Regions from separate parts of the Sporosarcina soli genome, predicted to be linked through region 1. Evidence: riboswitches for the same ligand, from Rfam matches in the RefSeq annotation. Region 1 holds a riboswitch; each other region holds the start of a gene.

The links. A riboswitch is a leader RNA that binds a small molecule or an ion and turns the genes downstream of it on or off. The one in region 1 is predicted to bind thiamine pyrophosphate.
Region 2: it holds a riboswitch for thiamine pyrophosphate, as region 1 does, so the genes downstream of both, ACFPRA_RS18055 (thiamine phosphate synthase) here and thiD (bifunctional hydroxymethylpyrimidine kinase/phosphomethylpyrimidine kinase) in region 1, are expected to answer to the same signal.
Region 3: it holds a riboswitch for thiamine pyrophosphate, as region 1 does, so the genes downstream of both, thiC (phosphomethylpyrimidine synthase ThiC) here and thiD (bifunctional hydroxymethylpyrimidine kinase/phosphomethylpyrimidine kinase) in region 1, are expected to answer to the same signal.
Region 4: it holds a riboswitch for thiamine pyrophosphate, as region 1 does, so the genes downstream of both, tenA (thiaminase II) here and thiD (bifunctional hydroxymethylpyrimidine kinase/phosphomethylpyrimidine kinase) in region 1, are expected to answer to the same signal.

The regions. Positions count from the first base shown of each region.
Region 1 is NZ_JBHSNO010000007.1:226,548-230,763, reverse strand. Features, by position in the region: gene ACFPRA_RS14755 (DUF3238 domain-containing protein) at 1-1,004, opposite strand, end outside; gene thiE (thiamine phosphate synthase) at 1,130-1,789, opposite strand; gene thiD (bifunctional hydroxymethylpyrimidine kinase/phosphomethylpyrimidine kinase) at 1,782-2,612, opposite strand; TPP riboswitch at 3,045-3,152, opposite strand; gene abc-f (ribosomal protection-like ABC-F family protein) at 3,428-4,216, opposite strand, start outside.
Region 2 is NZ_JBHSNO010000009.1:91,148-95,363, forward strand. Features, by position in the region: gene thiO (glycine oxidase ThiO) at 1-911, opposite strand, end outside; gene ACFPRA_RS18055 (thiamine phosphate synthase) at 895-1,500, opposite strand; TPP riboswitch at 1,585-1,693, opposite strand; gene ACFPRA_RS18060 (YebC/PmpR family DNA-binding transcriptional regulator) at 1,751-2,470, opposite strand; gene ACFPRA_RS18065 (phosphoribosylaminoimidazolesuccinocarboxamide synthase) at 2,792-3,475, shown strand; gene ACFPRA_RS18070 (superoxide dismutase family protein) at 3,605-4,159, shown strand; gene ACFPRA_RS18075 (zinc-dependent alcohol dehydrogenase) at 4,206-4,216, opposite strand, start outside.
Region 3 is NZ_JBHSNO010000001.1:546,046-550,261, forward strand. Features, by position in the region: gene ACFPRA_RS02670 (pyridoxal-phosphate dependent enzyme) at 267-1,181, opposite strand; gene ACFPRA_RS02675 (aldehyde dehydrogenase family protein) at 1,656-1,841, opposite strand; TPP riboswitch at 2,068-2,185, shown strand; gene thiC (phosphomethylpyrimidine synthase ThiC) at 2,367-4,142, shown strand.
Region 4 is NZ_JBHSNO010000008.1:221,812-226,027, reverse strand. Features, by position in the region: gene ACFPRA_RS16325 (ABC transporter permease) at 1-324, opposite strand, end outside; gene ACFPRA_RS16320 (ABC transporter ATP-binding protein) at 321-1,070, opposite strand; gene tenA (thiaminase II) at 1,057-1,749, opposite strand; TPP riboswitch at 1,912-2,014, opposite strand; gene ACFPRA_RS16310 (exonuclease SbcCD subunit D) at 2,163-3,320, shown strand; gene ACFPRA_RS16305 (AAA family ATPase) at 3,317-4,216, shown strand, end outside.

The DNA.
Region 1 (4,216 bases):
TCGATTTTGGGCGCTGTCGTCAATGGATTCCCAACAGCATGTGTCAGATGAAAACCGGCCTCGCCTTCTTTGTGATCCTTCCGTTGCACAGAAATCCCGTCGAAAGAGGCGGTCGCCTTTTCTCTAAAATGCTTCAAGCGGTTGTAGGCGATGGATGGACCGATATTTTTCGTGAAGAAAAGCGGTGACCGTTCAAGATCATAGGCCAGTTCAATATCAACACGGGTACGAAAGCTTTCACCGTTCGGATCGAAATCCCGGTCATCCCCTTTGAAATAGCGGTTTAACGTCAACGGATGGGGATTCATCACCCACTCATCCGCCAAAAAAGTCGTATAGCGGAATGCCCAACGATCAACTTTTTCTAGATTTTCCCTTTCCCTGACAGATGTCAACAATCTCTTGGGTTCGGCGATCACTTTTGTCACCGAGAAACTTTCAATCGCTGCCTCCTCTTTGGAAGACGCTCGATTCAACCAGTCAAAGAGCGTAGACGCGATCGATTTACTGACATTCAACCGTTCTTCCGACTTCAAAAGCGGACGCTTGGAATGGATAGTGTATGTATACGACTCATCCAGCGCAAAATCCCGGTCGATATAGCGATTCACATCTACCGTTTGGAGAAACACCCCATTTCGGTAGATATCATATTCCTGAACGTCTCTCATCTCCTCCCAAGCGAGCGCGATTTGTGTCTTTGCAACAATTGTTGTCATTACCAGTGATTGCAGCGGATTTTCCTTATTCTTCTCTTCCGCGAACGCGGATGTTTGCAATGCGATGACATCCACCACATCCCCGCCAACTACGCGCTCGATGGAATAATTATAGAGTTTTGCATGCTTGAAATCGCCGTCACTAAATTCCGGCACCGTCCCCTCGTAAAGATGGATACCGTCTTTGTAAACATGATATCGTCCTCCAACATCATTCCACGTAAAATAGATCAAATCTGGCCGATGCATGACCGATTTAATTTCAAATACCGCCGTCTCTTTCATTGATAAACCACACTCCCTCCTTATAAAAGTGTGGCACACTTGAGGATTCATTAAACATCTCTTACAGCCAAAAGAGCCGGCCCATTTCAAACTGGGTCACGGCTCTCCTTTTTAACTATTAACCTTTACATCTCCACGCCCGTCAATGACAGACGGACTGCACCTTTCAATCGGCGTGCCGCTTCCAACGGATCATCCTGCCCCGCAATAGCGGAAATAACCGCTATTCCCGAAGCACCCGCTTGAATGACCGCCCTTGCTTTTCTTTCCGATAGACCACCGATACCGACGATCGGCAATCCCGGTAGCAATGATGCCACTCGTCGAACCATTTCCGGACCGATGACAGGCTGTGTATCTGTTTTAGTCTTTGTGCTATAAATCGGACCAATACCAATATAATCGGCCCCTGTTTCAGCTGCCGCTAGCGCTTCTTCTACATTATGAGTAGACACGCCAAGCAACATCGACGGACCTATTTGACGGCGAACAGCTGAAATATCACCGTCTTCCTGGCCAATATGGACGCCATCCGCTTTGACCTCTAACGCAAGTGCGACATCATCATTGACGATAAACGGAACGTTATAACGATGACAGAGTTCTTTACATGCTTCTGCAAATGACCGCAACGCTTCCCCTTCCAGTGCTCCCGGTCCTTTTTCTCGAAGTTGGAAACATGTTACGCCGCCCTTAAGTGCCTCTTCCAATACGACAAGCGGGTCGCGCCCTGCCACATTCACTGTCCCGAGAATGAAATACAATTTGAGTTTCTTCTTATCCAATCACCGCAACCCCTTCCATTAGATTTCCACCTTTACGGTTGTAAGCCCAATGATTCGTCGGACCGTGACCGCCTCCGATACCCAAGCCATTTTCAATGGCCGCATGGATGAAACATTTCGCAGAAATGACCGCTTCCGGCAACGACTCCCCATCCGCAAGAAAAGCGGCAAGGGCAGCGGAATACGTGCACCCTGTCCCATGCGTGTCTTTTGTGTCCACCCATGGCGAGCGGACTGAAAAACGCGTACCTTCCGATCCAACAAACAGATCTTCTGCAAACGGCGCTTCTTTCCAGTGGCCCCCTTTGATGACAACCGATTGGGCGCCTAAAGCCATTATATGTTCCGCCGCTCTTTCTATGTCTGATTCCGACTTTATTTCCAATCCTGTCAATACTTCCGCCTCTGGAATGTTCGGCGTCACGACAGTCGCAAGAGGAATAAGCGCGGACTTCAATGCGTCAACCGCCTCATCTCTCAACAGCGAGGCGCCCCCTTTCGCAATCATCACCGGATCGATGACGAGTGGAATACCGCTATCACGCAGTTCAGCTGCCACCGCCTGAATGATTTCCGCCGAAAACAACATCCCTGTCTTGACCGCCTGTACAGCAAAATCTTCTTTCACCGCCTGAATCTGCGCGGTAATGATGGATGGTTCCATCGACTGGATTGCCGACACCCCATACGTATTTTGCGCCGTCACCGCCGTCAAAGCAGACGTCCCGAACACCCCGAGTTCCTGAAACGTCTTCAAATCCGCCTGAATCCCCGCACCGCCGCCACTATCCGATCCTGCAATCGTCAAAGCCACATGTACCATTCGATTCCCCGCCCTTTTCTTTTTAATTAATTACGCCTCAGCAAAATTGCGTCCAGATTTTGAATTGTGCTTGAGGCCTACAGGATGTAGGTCATGCAGGCGTTGCGAATCGAACAGCGAAGAGTTCGATTTGCCGTATTTCTGCGATCTTTGCAGAAATTAAGGCACTTTCCTTTTAGGACGTCGCGCACTTAGCCTGCCTTCATTTAAACTCCTTTCAAAATCTGTGACATCCGCCGGAGGCTTTATCTTCGTTCAACGGGCGTTTGAACACCCATCGAACAGAAGCCCAACACCACAAGCACTTATCACCTATAGAGGTGGGAGGCTTCTGTAGCTGACGCTACGCTTTCATTACAAAAACATTTGCTGAATAAAGATAAAAAGCCGCTTCCCGGTGACGGTGGGAAGCGGCTACCATTTGTAGGTTTGTCAAAGGTGCGCCCACTTCCCTACGCCAGTATCATCCGGATCAGGTTCCAAGGGTCCGTGCACCCATGCACGTCTCAGCCTTTAAAAAAGGCTCCCCCAGTGGTTGTTCAACTATTCGGCTTTGCAACTAGTGTAGCATAAGTTGGTGTGGTATGCTGGTTTGTTTCGTGTTTACGGCACCTGATCAAGTATAAAGTATTAATTCGCCGATATATGCGCGTTGAGCGCCAATATCAAGACGTTATACGCCAATAAACGCCCGACAAACGCTGATATCAGGTCGCCATACACCAATATAGGCCCAATAAACGCCAATATCTTGTTTTCTTCCCATCTTAAATCGTTGGACCATGCGTCTTCTTGCACCTAAACTTTGGCAACAATCAATCCAACTCTCTCAATCGCCTGCTCAGCGCTTGAAAATCCCGATCCAATTCCGCATACTTTTTATCGCCCGGCTTCAGCAAACTTAGCTGTCCTAGCACTGCCTGCAATTCGGTTTCCAATCGCAATCGTTCTTCTGCGGACTTTTCTGGTTGAATTGCATCCTCACGCGCTTTCCACTCCGCATAGGTCATCGGCACTTTCCTGATTGTCCCTTTCTCAAAAACTAGCAATCCATCCGCCATCCGCTCTGTGAAATAACGGTCATGCGAAGCGAATAGCAATGTTCCGGGAAATGACTCCAATGTCTTTTCGAGTTCTTCTCGCGAAGGAAGGTCCAAATGGTTGGTCGGCTCATCCAACAGCAGCACATCCGCCCCTTCCAAGATGAATTGCATCAGTTTCACTTTCACACGTTCGCCCATGCTAAGCGCGGATAACGGCAAATCCCAATGCGCTTGCGTAAAACCAAGATTCGTCAAATTGGTCCGGATCATGCCTTGCTCGTGAAAAGTTGCCACATCGAAATACTCTGCCATCGTCACATCCGGAAGATCGAGCACCGTTTGTTTCAAATAGCCGATCGTCATCCCTTCCGTTTTCCACAGCTTCCCTTCATACCCTTCCTCTTCGAGCATCATCCGGAATAACGTCGATTTCCCTGCACCGTTCGGGCCAATAAAAGCAATTCGTTCGCCGGCCTGCACAGTGAATGATACATCCGCAAATAATTTCCGACCGTCGAAGTCTTTCCGCACTTCTTTCAATTCCAGTACCCGTTTCCCTTT
Region 2 (4,216 bases), on a different contig from region 1:
TTTTCTTTCTCGGGTATATGCCCGATATAAGGCAGCTCATCGACCGTTTTCGGACGGAGACCTGCCCAACGTTTCAGAACAGGGAAGCGGGAAAGTCCCGGGACGAAACGTTCCGCAATAGCATTCAACGCTAAATTTCCTGCGACGTTCGTCTGTAAATCTGTTTCATCAGGCTCCATGGTCGCTCCGACAACAAGCGTGCCATCCAAGCGCGGCACAACATAGCAACCTTGATGGAATAACGTATAGGGCAAGTCGATTCCCATCGCATCGAGTTGCATACATTGTCCTTTCACAGTCGTCATTTGCAGTCCCGGCAGTAGCTCGGCACTCGCCGCACCACCCGCGATGACAACATGTTTTGCGTTCCAATCGGCTATTCGATAACCTGCATCAACCGTCTCCACTTTTGTTACGTGAACATGTTCCGATAGGGTGGCGCCGAGTTTTTCCGCAGCCGCCCAAAACGCGAAGGCGGTCTTCTCCGGATGGACATGGACGTCAACCTCGAAAATGGAGGCACCGAATGGAGATGGAACAATGTCAGGCATCCGTTTACAAACTTGTTCGGGTGACAGATGAGTGGCCTCGTGCCAGCGTGATAAGGCCAGCCGTTCTTCTTCAGTCCAGGCCAATTGCAAGATCCCGCCTGTCGTATAACCGAAGTCGATTCCGGAATGATTGCGGAATTCTCGATAGAGCGCCTGACTTTCCTGTGCAAATGAATAGAATGTTTCGTTCAAGTATTCGGAGTGAGCACCAAGCATGCCTGCAGCCGCCTGCGTTGTACCTTGGGCGATGGAACCTTGCTCTAGAAGGTGAACGGATAACCCTGCTTTTGCCGTGTAATAAGCGATACTGCACCCGATGATCCCGCCACCAATTACGATGACATCAACCTCTCGTGACATTTTGCACCTCCCGATAACCGTCCGCTGCTTTTCGAGGATTGTCATGCCCGAAAATCGAAGACATGACGGCGACGCCTGCCACGCCAGCTTGCTTCAATGCCGGGAGGTGTTTAGGTTGGATCCCGCCAATCGCATAAACGGGAATGGGCTGTGACTCGACGATTTGAAAAAGCTCTTCCGTCCCGCGTGGAGGCAAACCTTCTTTTGAGTCCGTTGCAAATACATGTCCATAAAGTAGCCACTCAGCCCCAGCTGTATAGGCGGCTTCCGCTTCCTCGAAGGAGTGGACGGATCGCCCGAACGACAACGCGGGAAATTGCTGTTTGACAAGGGGGAGGGGTGCTCCATGTCCGGGTAGCTGCACTTTGTCCATCCCGGTCATGGCGGCGATATCCGCTCGTCCATGGACAATGATTTTGGATGCGTCAAATCTAGATTCTTTTAACTGTTCGATCAAATTAATCACTTCCGCATCGGTTTTCGATTTCTCCCGTAGAATGACCGCATCGATGGATGATTCGATAGCCAACAGCGTGTCAATCAGTCGTTCTGCTGTCATCTGGTTGTTTGTGACGGCAATCAACCGCATCAAAGCCCTCCTTTCCACACAAAAAGACCACTTCCCAGGTATGGAAAGTGGTCTGTCATTTACGCATAAGTATGCAGTTAAATAAACATAGACGCGCCACTTCCCTCCGCAGGTACGAACCTGTTCAGGTAATAAGGGTATCGGAGTAACACTCGTCTCTCAGTCCTTTAAAAGGATTCCCCTAATGGTCGAATTGATTATGAAATTATCAATCTGTCCTTAGCATAACATGTTTTCTGAATTGTAGCAATCAATCGTCCGAATCGACGTTATGGTAAACTTGTTGCACATCTTCCAAATCATCGAGTGCATCGATCATTTTTTCGAATTGTGCTTGTGCATCGGGATCGAGTTGGACATCATTTTGTGCAAGCATCGTCAGCTCGGCAACAGTGAATTCTGTGATTCCGACACTTTTAAACGCTTCTTGTACAGCGTGGAATTGGTCGGGCTCGGCATAGACGATGACCGCTCCCTCTTCTTCTAAAATATCCCGTACTTCGATATCCGCATCCATTAATAATTCCAGTACTTCATCGGCTGTTTTGCCTTCCAGAGCAAAAACCGCCGTGGCGTCGAACATATAGGAAACGGATCCGCTGACCCCCATATTGCCGCCATTTTTCCCGAAGGCTGCCCGCACTTCCGAAGCGGTACGGTTCACATTGTTGGTCAATGTATCGACAATGACCATTGAACCATTGGGACCGAAGCCTTCATACCGCAGTTCGTCGAAGTTTTCATCCGCTCCGCCTTTTGCTTTTTCGATGGCACGATCAATGATGGCTTTTGGTACACTATATGTTTTGGCGCGCTCCACAACGATTTTAAGGGCTTGATTTAACTCAGGATCGGGCTCGCCTTGTCTTGCAGCCACATAAATTTCACGACCGAACTTTGCGTAAATCCGGCTTGTATTTGCATCCTTTGAGGCTTTCTTTTCCTTGATGTTATTCCATTTACGACCCATAGGGGACCACTCTCTTTCGCTCACGGTTAGTATTACTTCAATAATTATACAACAGCAAATCGCCGGATGACGAGTGAAAACTTCAAAAAAATGGGGGACGGATGATTTCGGTTACTAAAGAAACAAGTAACGAAATCCGAACAAAGTTGAATTTCACTCCAATCAGCGAAAATAGAATGCCATATTTACGAATGATGATGTTAGTAACGATATAATAGTTCGTCTTTTGCGTTGAAAAAGGGAATTATGAAATTGATTCACATGTGAAATTGGCTTATAATAAAAAAGTAATCCATTTTCTTACGGAAAGGAAACGTGGACATGGAACTTATTTATCAAGGCAAGACGAAAGATGTATACAAATTAGAAGGCGGCAATGTGCTATTAAAATTTAAAGATGATGTGACGGGCGAAGATGGCGTTTTCGATCCAGGTGCCAATACGGTCGGTTTGACGATCGAGGGGGCAGGAAAGTCAGGTCTGCGTATGACGAAGTATTTCTTTGTGAAGCTAGCGGAGAAAGGGATTCCAACGCATTATGTCGATGCAAATATCGACGAGGTGTCAATGGAAGTGAAAGCCGCGACAATGTTCGGCAAAGGCTTGGAAGTTATTTGCAGATACCGTGCAGTCGGCAGTTTCTTGCGCAGATATGGTGCCTATTGCGAAGAGGGACAACCGTTGGATGCATTTGTTGAAGTGACGCTGAAAGATGATGATCGAAAGGACCCGCCAATTTCGAAGGACGGGCTTGCGCAACTCGGCATCTTGACAAAAGAGGAATACGATACGCTTGAAGCGTTGACGAAACAAATTTCTGATGTAGTGAAAGAAGAGCTTGCAGTAAAAGGTCTTGAACTGTACGACATCAAACTTGAATTCGGCCGTGACGGTGCTACGGGGGATGTCATGCTAATTGACGAAATTTCTGGTGGCAATATGCGCGTATACAAAGATGGTACGTATATCCCGCCGATGGATCTTGAAAAATTGGTACTAGCGTAAATGAAAACCCGCTATTCATTCCGAAAATGGAATGGCTAGTGGGTTTTGTTTTACTACGTGGAGGAATAAGTTTCCAGACTTAATTTATCACAGAATGGGCATCCTGCTGGCAGAAGAGGAGGATGCAAATTGAAGCATAATACCATATTGGCTATGAGCTTGTTAGCGTTGCTCGTTGTGGGAGGCTGCGCGAATAAAGGGAAGGCGTTGCCGGTAAGTGGAGAGAACGTCAAATCGGTAGTCGCACCGATTGTGAATACGAAGGGCGAAGAAATTGGTGAAGCCAGTTTTGTAGAGGCGGGAGATGGTTTGACGATTAGCATTCAGGCTGAAAATATTCCTGCTGGCGTGCATGGGCTACATATCCATGAAACTGGAGTGTGCACACCTCCGGATTTTACATCGGCAGGAGCACATTTCAATCCAACGAGTAAAGAGCATGGCTTTGATAATCCAAAAGGGTTCCATTTAGGGGATCTGCCGAATATTGAAGTGGGTGAGGACGGTAAAGTTTCCGTGAAAGTGACCACAGCTGAACTTACATTGAAAACGACTGCCGAAAATTCCATTCTCGATCAAGACGGCAGTGCACTTGTCATCCATGAAAAGGAAGATGACTACAAAACCGATCCGGCGGGCAATTCAGGTGCCCGCATCGCTTGTGCAGCCATTACACGCAAGTGAATAAAACGCAAATACCGGTCCATGCAACAAGGACCGGTTTATCTGCTTACGGTTTAA
Region 3 (4,216 bases), on a different contig from region 1:
TGAAAGTTAGCGACTCCTGCGGGGATAGCGCGAATGGATAGCCCCCTTTAGCAATTTCGTTCCTTACCGCAAAAACTATCTATATTCCAACTTTAATTAACGTTCTTCATCAAAATGGAAATTGGGATGATAAGGAATAGAAGGAATTTCAAGACCAATTCCTGTGATTTTTGTTCTGCTGCAACTTCAATATGTACCATCATTTCATCATCTTACTATTTGAATTAAAATTGATTGTTGGTGCAATTCTTTATACTTTAGGAATTCTAATCTCTGATTTCCGCAAACAGTTCTCCGGCATTTCGGACATCCACATTCCCACCACTTACTATGAAACCAATACGTTTACCTTCCACTGAGAAATCACGATGAAACAAAGGAGTTAGACTGACTGCTCCCGCTAATTCGACGACTATTTTCAGACGGCTCCAGAGATAGTGCATCGTCGTTATCACACCTTCGTCCCTGACAGTGATCATATCGTCGACAAGTTCTCTGAGAATAGGGAAATTAAGATTCCCTAATGACGTACCTCGTAGCCCATCGACAATCGTCTGCGGATTGTCTATACGGTGGAGTTCACCGGTATTGAATGAACGTACTGCATAATCGACCAATTCAGGCTGCACGCCAATAACCTGACACTGAGGAAGCAAATGTTTACTACTAATAGCACTGCCGCTGAGCATTCCGCCCCCACTGCATGGAACCAAAAGATAGTCCAGTTCTCCGACCTCCTCAATTAATTCCTTGGCAGCCGTTCCCTGTCCGGCTATTACTTCCTCATTATCAAATAGCGGGATAAAGATATAACCGTTTTTATCGATCAGCTGTTGGGTCACATCCTCTCGCCTCTCCTTTGCCCGGTCGTAGTAGACAATATCGGCACCATAGGACTTGGCGGCAGCAATTTTCACTGGTGCCGTATCCGAAGGGACGACGACTGTTGTATGTACTTTCAACAAATTACCTGTCAGAGCGACAGCCTGGGCATGATTACCTGAAGAGTAAGTAATGATCCCTTTCCCGCGAACATCCTGTGGCAGAGAACTGACAGCATTATAGGCACCACAAAATTTGAACGCTCCGATGCGCTGTAAATTCTCACATTTTAAGAAAATCGTGTTTCCAGTCTGCTTATCAAGCAATTGTGAAGTCATTACCGGGGTTTTATGGGCCACACCTTCTAGACGTTTAGCTGCTTCCAATACCTTTTCAAACATTGACGAATCCCCTATTTGTTTTTGTGCTATTAAGATAATAACATTATTAATAGATCCCAGCTATTAAGATTCTTATTTAAGTTCATAAGGCATAAACAAATAAGGCTAATCTAAAGGTCACTAAATGCGGCCCACATAACGAAACATATATTAATGATTACCCATATTAATACTAATAAATTTTAATTCCGTCATGTCTTCAATAGCATATTTAACACCTTCTTTACCTATTCCTCTGAACTTAACTCTTCCATAAGGAATGTGATCGTAGCGTAGCTAGGAAACCTTATTAATCCACACTTCAACTGTTTCTGGTGCAATCTTCCATCAGTAAAGCCCAATAGATATCGATTTTGTAATCATTGGACCAGTATCCGTTGGCGGTTTAAGCGGATCACCTACATTTAGTTTCTTCGCTTCCACAACCAGTCTTTAAACAAGTAATGGATATATATTTTTTGGTGCGTAGATTCTTTGGACAGAAACACAAGCCTGCCTTGCAAAGGTAAAACCACCTTGAATAAAAGATGAGACACAAGCATCTAAATTTGCATCATTAAAATTGAGAATTGGAGCGTTAAATCCTAACCCTAACGTTACTTTTTTAGTCCCAGCCATTTCTTTGATCTTCTATCCAATGGAATTACTACCCTTAAAGGTCACTTTTTCACTCTAGGTTCAATTATTAAAGTTTCCCCTACTTCCACATCCATACCCATTACAATATTTAATGCACCTTTAGGAAGACTGGCTGCGGACAATATAAGACAAACTAATAGAACTTAATGTTGACATTTTTTTATTATTAGTTATACTTCGAATTGTTAGACCAAATAATTTAATGAGATTGAACTAGAGGTGTCCGGTTAGTCTGGGCTGAGAGGGAAAAAACGTTTAAGTTTTCCTAACTCTTTGGACCTGATCTGGCTCATACCAGCGTGGGGAAGTTTCTAAATTCTACTGATGACATGCATTCAATATGTATGTTTCATTTAGAGAGACTAGGTCCGTATTTACTTGGATCTAGTCTTTTTTGTGAATAAATCGTGTGTCATTATTCATGTTCTATGAATGAGGAACGACTTCCTTTGGACTGAGTTATGGTCTACCAAGAAACTAAAAAAAGAGGAGACGATTGACTTGATGGACAAAGAAATAGGGACTATGCCAATTCACATTTATGAAAGTTTTCCAGCGAGCAAGAAAGTGTACATTCAAGGTAGCAGGCCGGACATCCTTGTACCTGTAAGAGAAATTCAACTATCACCGACGATAACGGATAGAGGCGAAAGTGAGAATGAACCACTCCAAGTCTATGATACAAGTGGTAAATATACGGATGACAAATATAAAGTGGATATTCGCAAAGGACTCCCTACAATAAAGAAAAACTGGATCTTAGAACGCGAGGATGTAGAGGAATATGAAGGAAGAGAATTAAAGCCGGAAGATAACGGTTATAAAACGAATAACGAAAAAGAAAACAATAACTTTCAATTACCGAAAAGAAAACCACTACGTGCGAAAGAAGGTAAAAATGTAACACAGATGCACTATGCGAGAAAAGGAATCGTTACTCCTGAAATGGAGTTTATCGCAATACGTGAAGGCATGGATGCAGATTTTGTCCGTGATGAAGTCGCGCATGGAAGAGCCATTATCCCATCAAATATTAACCATCCAGAAACGGAGCCGATGATTATCGGTAGGAATTTTCATGTAAAAATAAATGCTAATATCGGAAATTCTGTGGTCACATCCTCCATTGAGAACGAAGTAGAGAAAATGACATGGGCAACTCGCTGGGGTTCAGATACAATTATGGATTTATCGACAGGTAAGGATATCCACACAACACGTGAATGGATTATCCGTAATTCTCCGGTTCCAGTCGGAACGGTCCCGCTCTATCAGGCACTTGAAAAAGTAGATGGAAAAGTGGAAGATCTTTCTTGGGAAGTTTACCGTGATACATTGATTGAGCAAGCAGAACAAGGTGTTGACTATTTTACTCTTCACGCAGGGGTATTGTTGCGTTATATCCCAATGACCGTGAAGCGTGTCACTGGGATTGTTTCAAGAGGCGGTTCAATAATGGCACAATGGTGCCTGATTCATCATAAAGAAAGCTTCTTGTATACTCATTTTGAAGAAATTTGCGAAATTATGAAGCAATATGATGTGTCATTTTCTTTGGGGGATGGTTTACGACCAGGTTCGATTGCCGATGCCAATGATGAAGCCCAGTTTGCAGAACTGGATACGCTTGGAGAATTAACGAAAATTGCATGGAAGCATGATATTCAAGTAATGATTGAAGGTCCCGGTCACGTACCAATGGACTTGATTAAAGAAAACGTTGATAAACAGATGGAAGTCTGTCAAGAAGCACCCTTTTATACATTGGGACCATTAACGACTGATATCGCACCGGGATATGATCATATTACATCCGCAATCGGGGCAGCAATGATTGGCTGGTTTGGTACGGCAATGCTTTGTTATGTAACACCGAAAGAGCATCTTGGTTTACCAAACAAAAATGATGTCCGAGAAGGTGTTATAGCCTATAAAATTGCAGCACACGCGGCTGATCTTGCGAAAGGCCATCCAAATGCTCAAAAAAGAGATGATGCACTTTCAAAAGCACGATTCGAATTCCGTTGGATAGACCAATTCAATTTAGGACTTGATCCAGAGCGTGCACTGGAATACCACGATGAAACATTACCAGCTGAAGGAGCAAAAGTTTCCCACTTTTGTTCGATGTGTGGCCCGAAATTTTGCAGTATGCGAATATCACATGATATACGGAAATATGCAGATCAAAATCAGATAGAAGAAAAACTTACAATCGAAAAAGGCTTGGACGATAAAGCAAAGGAATTTCAAAAGGTTGGCGGTACTCTATACATTTGAGACCACTTTGGAGGGGGGAGTGACGATGAAAGAGACGGATCTACTTTTGAATAAAATTGAACAATGCAAGCATC
Region 4 (4,216 bases), on a different contig from region 1:
TAGCACGAAAATCGGTGCCAATGCAATGACAGGAATCATTTGGGAGGCGATCAGAATCGGATAGAGTGCTTTTCGTACCGAAGGATTGGAAAACATCCAAACAGCGATTGCCGTACCTGAAACAATTGAGATGGCGAGCCCGATGATGATGGTCAGTAAAGTGACGGGCAAATGATTGATAATCAGTACTTCTTTTAATTCCCAAAGCTTGATAGCAATTTGAATTGGTGAAGGAAGGATGAATGCTTGATTGGCCAGTCGTGCTCCGATTTCCCACACACTGAGAAATAGAAGGACAATGAGCAGAGAAGATGCGTTTTTCATTGCATCACCTCTTCCCGTAATGCACACAGCAATTGTTCTTTCAATTGAAGAATCTCCGGATTATGTAAATCATTCCGTGAACGAGGTCTTCCCAGTGGCACTTCGATTTCTTCAAAAGATGTGACAGGTTTATTCCGCAACATGAAAATGCGGTCTGATAAGAACAGTGCTTCTTCTACATCATGTGTAATGAAGAGCACGGTGGCCGTCCGCTTTTCCCACCGTTCGATCAACCACTCTTGCATCGCTAGTTTTGTAATAGCATCGAGCGCAGAAAAAGGTTCGTCCAATAAGAGGAGCGGATTGCCGGAGAGGACAGCGCGCAAAAAAGCGACGCGCTGTTTCATCCCACCGGATAATTCCTCCGGATAGTTGTTTTCCGTTCCGGCAAGGCCGAACTCTTGCAATAGAGGCATGATCTGTTCATGGGCACTCTTTTTCTTCATCCCGGCAATTTCAAGTGGTAAACAGGCATTTTCCAATACAGTACGCCAAGGCAATAGAAGATCTTGTTGCGGCATATAACCGACCTTGCCGAGGCGCTGCCCGTTCAGATTGCCGTCCAGTGTAATGGTTCCTGTTGACGGTTCGTCCAATCCTGTAACGAGGCGGAAAATCGTGCTTTTCCCCGATCCACTTCTCCCGACAATCGAAATGAATTCGCCTGGGCGGATTTTGAAAGATAGCTGATCTAAGATGTTGTCATTCGATCCATAACCGAATGTTACTTTGTCAAACGCTAACATTGACGGTTTCAGCTCCAGGCCACATCTGTTTGGTATTCGCCATATCCCAGAACATATATTCAAAACGAGTCGTATTGAGGAAAATCTCTTCTAGCTTCAGCAATTCATGTTCCGGTTTGCCTTCCGCCGCTTTGTCCATCAGTTCGATACACCAACCGGCGAGTTCCCCAAATTCTTCTGAGGAGTACATACGCACCCAATCCCCATATAATGGATGATCAGCAGCTCCTGGAATGGCATTGAGCTCCTTGCCGATCTCCCAATAGCTCCATGCACAAGGAAGCAATGCGGCAATGACTTCAGCGGTTGTGCCATTTTGACAGACATGCAACATGTAGTGCGTATAAGCAAGAACGATAGGAGAAGGCTTTGCCGTTTCAAGTTCTTGTTCGGAAATACCAAATCGCTTCACGTAGCTTCGGTGAAGGGCCATCTCCGTGTTCAATGTACCGTCGAGGAGCGAAGCGAACTTGCCCATCGTTTCCAAATCGTCCGCTTTGACTGCCCCGATCGCAAACACTTTCGAGTAATCAATTAAATACAGATAATCTTGTACCATGTAAAATCGGAATTTATCCGGATCGAGCGTCCCATCGCCAATTCCTTGTACAAATGGATGACTATGATTCTGTCTCCAGATTGGTAACGTCTTTTCAAGCAAGCGATCAGTAAATTTCATTTTTCCAACACTCCCTTAAATTATTGAAACCAATCCATTCCATCCGCTTTGGCAATCATCGAAGGCTCTCACTTTATCTTCAAAATAAAGCGAAAAACCCACTCATGAAGAAGGAGTGGGTTGTAGACAGCGTGCTCATACCGAGAGACAGAACGGCAGAATTCATTGTCAGCACCTCTTCCTTACGCTGGTATTAACCAGTTCAAGTTATAAGGGTTAAGGCAATGCCTCTCTCAGCTCTGTTTGAGCACCCCTAGCGGTGGAGCGTATGCAATTGGATTCGCCCCCATTATAGGCATAGTTGAAATGGAAGGTCAACCTTTATTGTTGAAATAGTAAGAAAGGAATGTATGTTTCCTTTTTCGGACTTTGTCCTGTAAAATGAAGAAAAGAAGTGCAAAGGGGAGAGGACATTGAAGTTTTTTCATACAGCGGATTGGCATTTAGGCAAGCTGGTACAAGGGGTTTACATGACCGATGACCAGCGCCATGTGTTGGATCAATTCGTCGAAGCAATCAAAGAAGAAAGGCCGGATGCAGTCGTCATTGCGGGTGATTTGTATGATCGGGCAGTCCCTCCAACGGAAGCGGTTGCGCTATTGGATGACGTGCTTGAGAGAATCACTATTGAATTGAAGACGCCTGTCTTGGCTGTCAGTGGCAACCATGATAGTCCTGGTCGTCTACATTTCGGAAGCGGATTGATGCGCGCGAACGGCTATCATATTGCGGGCCAGATGACGCAAGTGATCGAACCGGTTGTGTTGGCGGATGATCACGGCGAAGTCCATTTTCATCTTGTCCCATTTGCGGATCCTTCCATTGTCAAATACCTACAGGATGACGAGACGATTGCCAATCATAACGACGCGATGAAAAAAGTAATCGAGGGCATTGAGCAAAACATGGCGAAGCGTGCACGACATGTGTTTGTCGGCCATGCATTTGTGACACCACATGGGGAAAGTGAAGCGAATACGAGTGATTCAGAACGACCATTGGCGATTGGCGGGGCGGAATATGTTTCGGCTCATCTGTTTGAACCGTTTCATTACACAGCACTCGGCCATTTGCACCAAGCGCATTATGTGTTGAATGAAACGATCCGTTTTGCGGGTTCACCCTTGAAATATTCCATTTCGGAAGAACATCATCAAAAAGGATTTTTGGTCGTGGAATTGGATGCTGACGGGCAAGTCAGTGTGGAAAAGCGTACATTGAACCCTCAGCATGATATGCGCACTGTCGAAGGAACGATGGAAGAAATTCTGTTACAGCCGATCAGTGAAGATTATGTCTTTGTCAAATTGCTTGATGAGACACCGGTTTTATTCCCGATGGAGAAAATACGGTCGGTCTATCCGAATGCCATGCATGTCGAGCGGAAGATGACGCTACCGAAAGGGCGTTTGGAAAGTGAAGGGCAAATCAGACATGAAAAACAAGATGACATTGCTCTTTTCAAAGCGTTTTACGAAGAGGTGAAAGGGGAGGCAGCCGATGAAGAGACGGAAGGGCTATTCGTGGGAGTGCTCCACGAAGTGATGCAGAAGGGAGGATTTGGCTCATGAGACCGATTCAGTTGACAATGACGGCATTTGGACCGTATAAAGGGACGGAAACGATCGATTTTAGGGAGTTGAAAGAGAATCGGTTGTTTGTTATTTCGGGAGCTACTGGCGCTGGAAAAACGACGATTTTCGATGGAATCTGCTTTGCGTTGTACGGACAAGCAAGCGGTGAAGATCGGACAGATATCAAGGCGATGCGCAGCGATTTTGCGGACGATGCCGTTCAAACGACGGTAGAATTGACATTTATGATCCATCAGCGGACATATCGCATTATGCGACAAATTCCCTACATAAAAAAAGGAAATAAATCCGAAACGGCCGGCCGTTGTACGTTTCATGAATTGACAGCGGAAGGGGAAGTACCTTGTGTCGATCGGCAAATCGTCTCCGAAATTAACAAGAAAGTGGAAGAACTCATCGGTTTTACGCAAGCGCAATTCAGCCAAATCGTCATGTTGCCGCAAGGGGAATTCCGGAAGTTCCTCACATCGGATACCGAAAACAAAGAGACGATCATGCGAAAGATCTTCAAAACGGAGCCTTATCGTGAGCTCGTAGAAAGACTGAAAGTAAAGAAAGACGAAGCTCAATTGGACCTGTCGAATGAGATGCAACTGAGCGAAGGACATATCCAACAAATTCTATCGTTACTCCCGGAACGTGAGTCATCGATTTTCGAAGTGTTGGATCAAGAACATTATAATGTCCAGCAAGTTGTCCTTGGTTTGGAGGAAGAACATTCCTTTTATGAAAGGAAGACAGTCGCTGATAAAAAAAGTACGGATGATGTCTATGTGCAACAGTTAAACATGCAAGAAAGCTATCATACCGCTAAAACGATCAATGAACGGTTAACTGAATTACATGAAAAAGAACGTGCGCTACAGGAATTA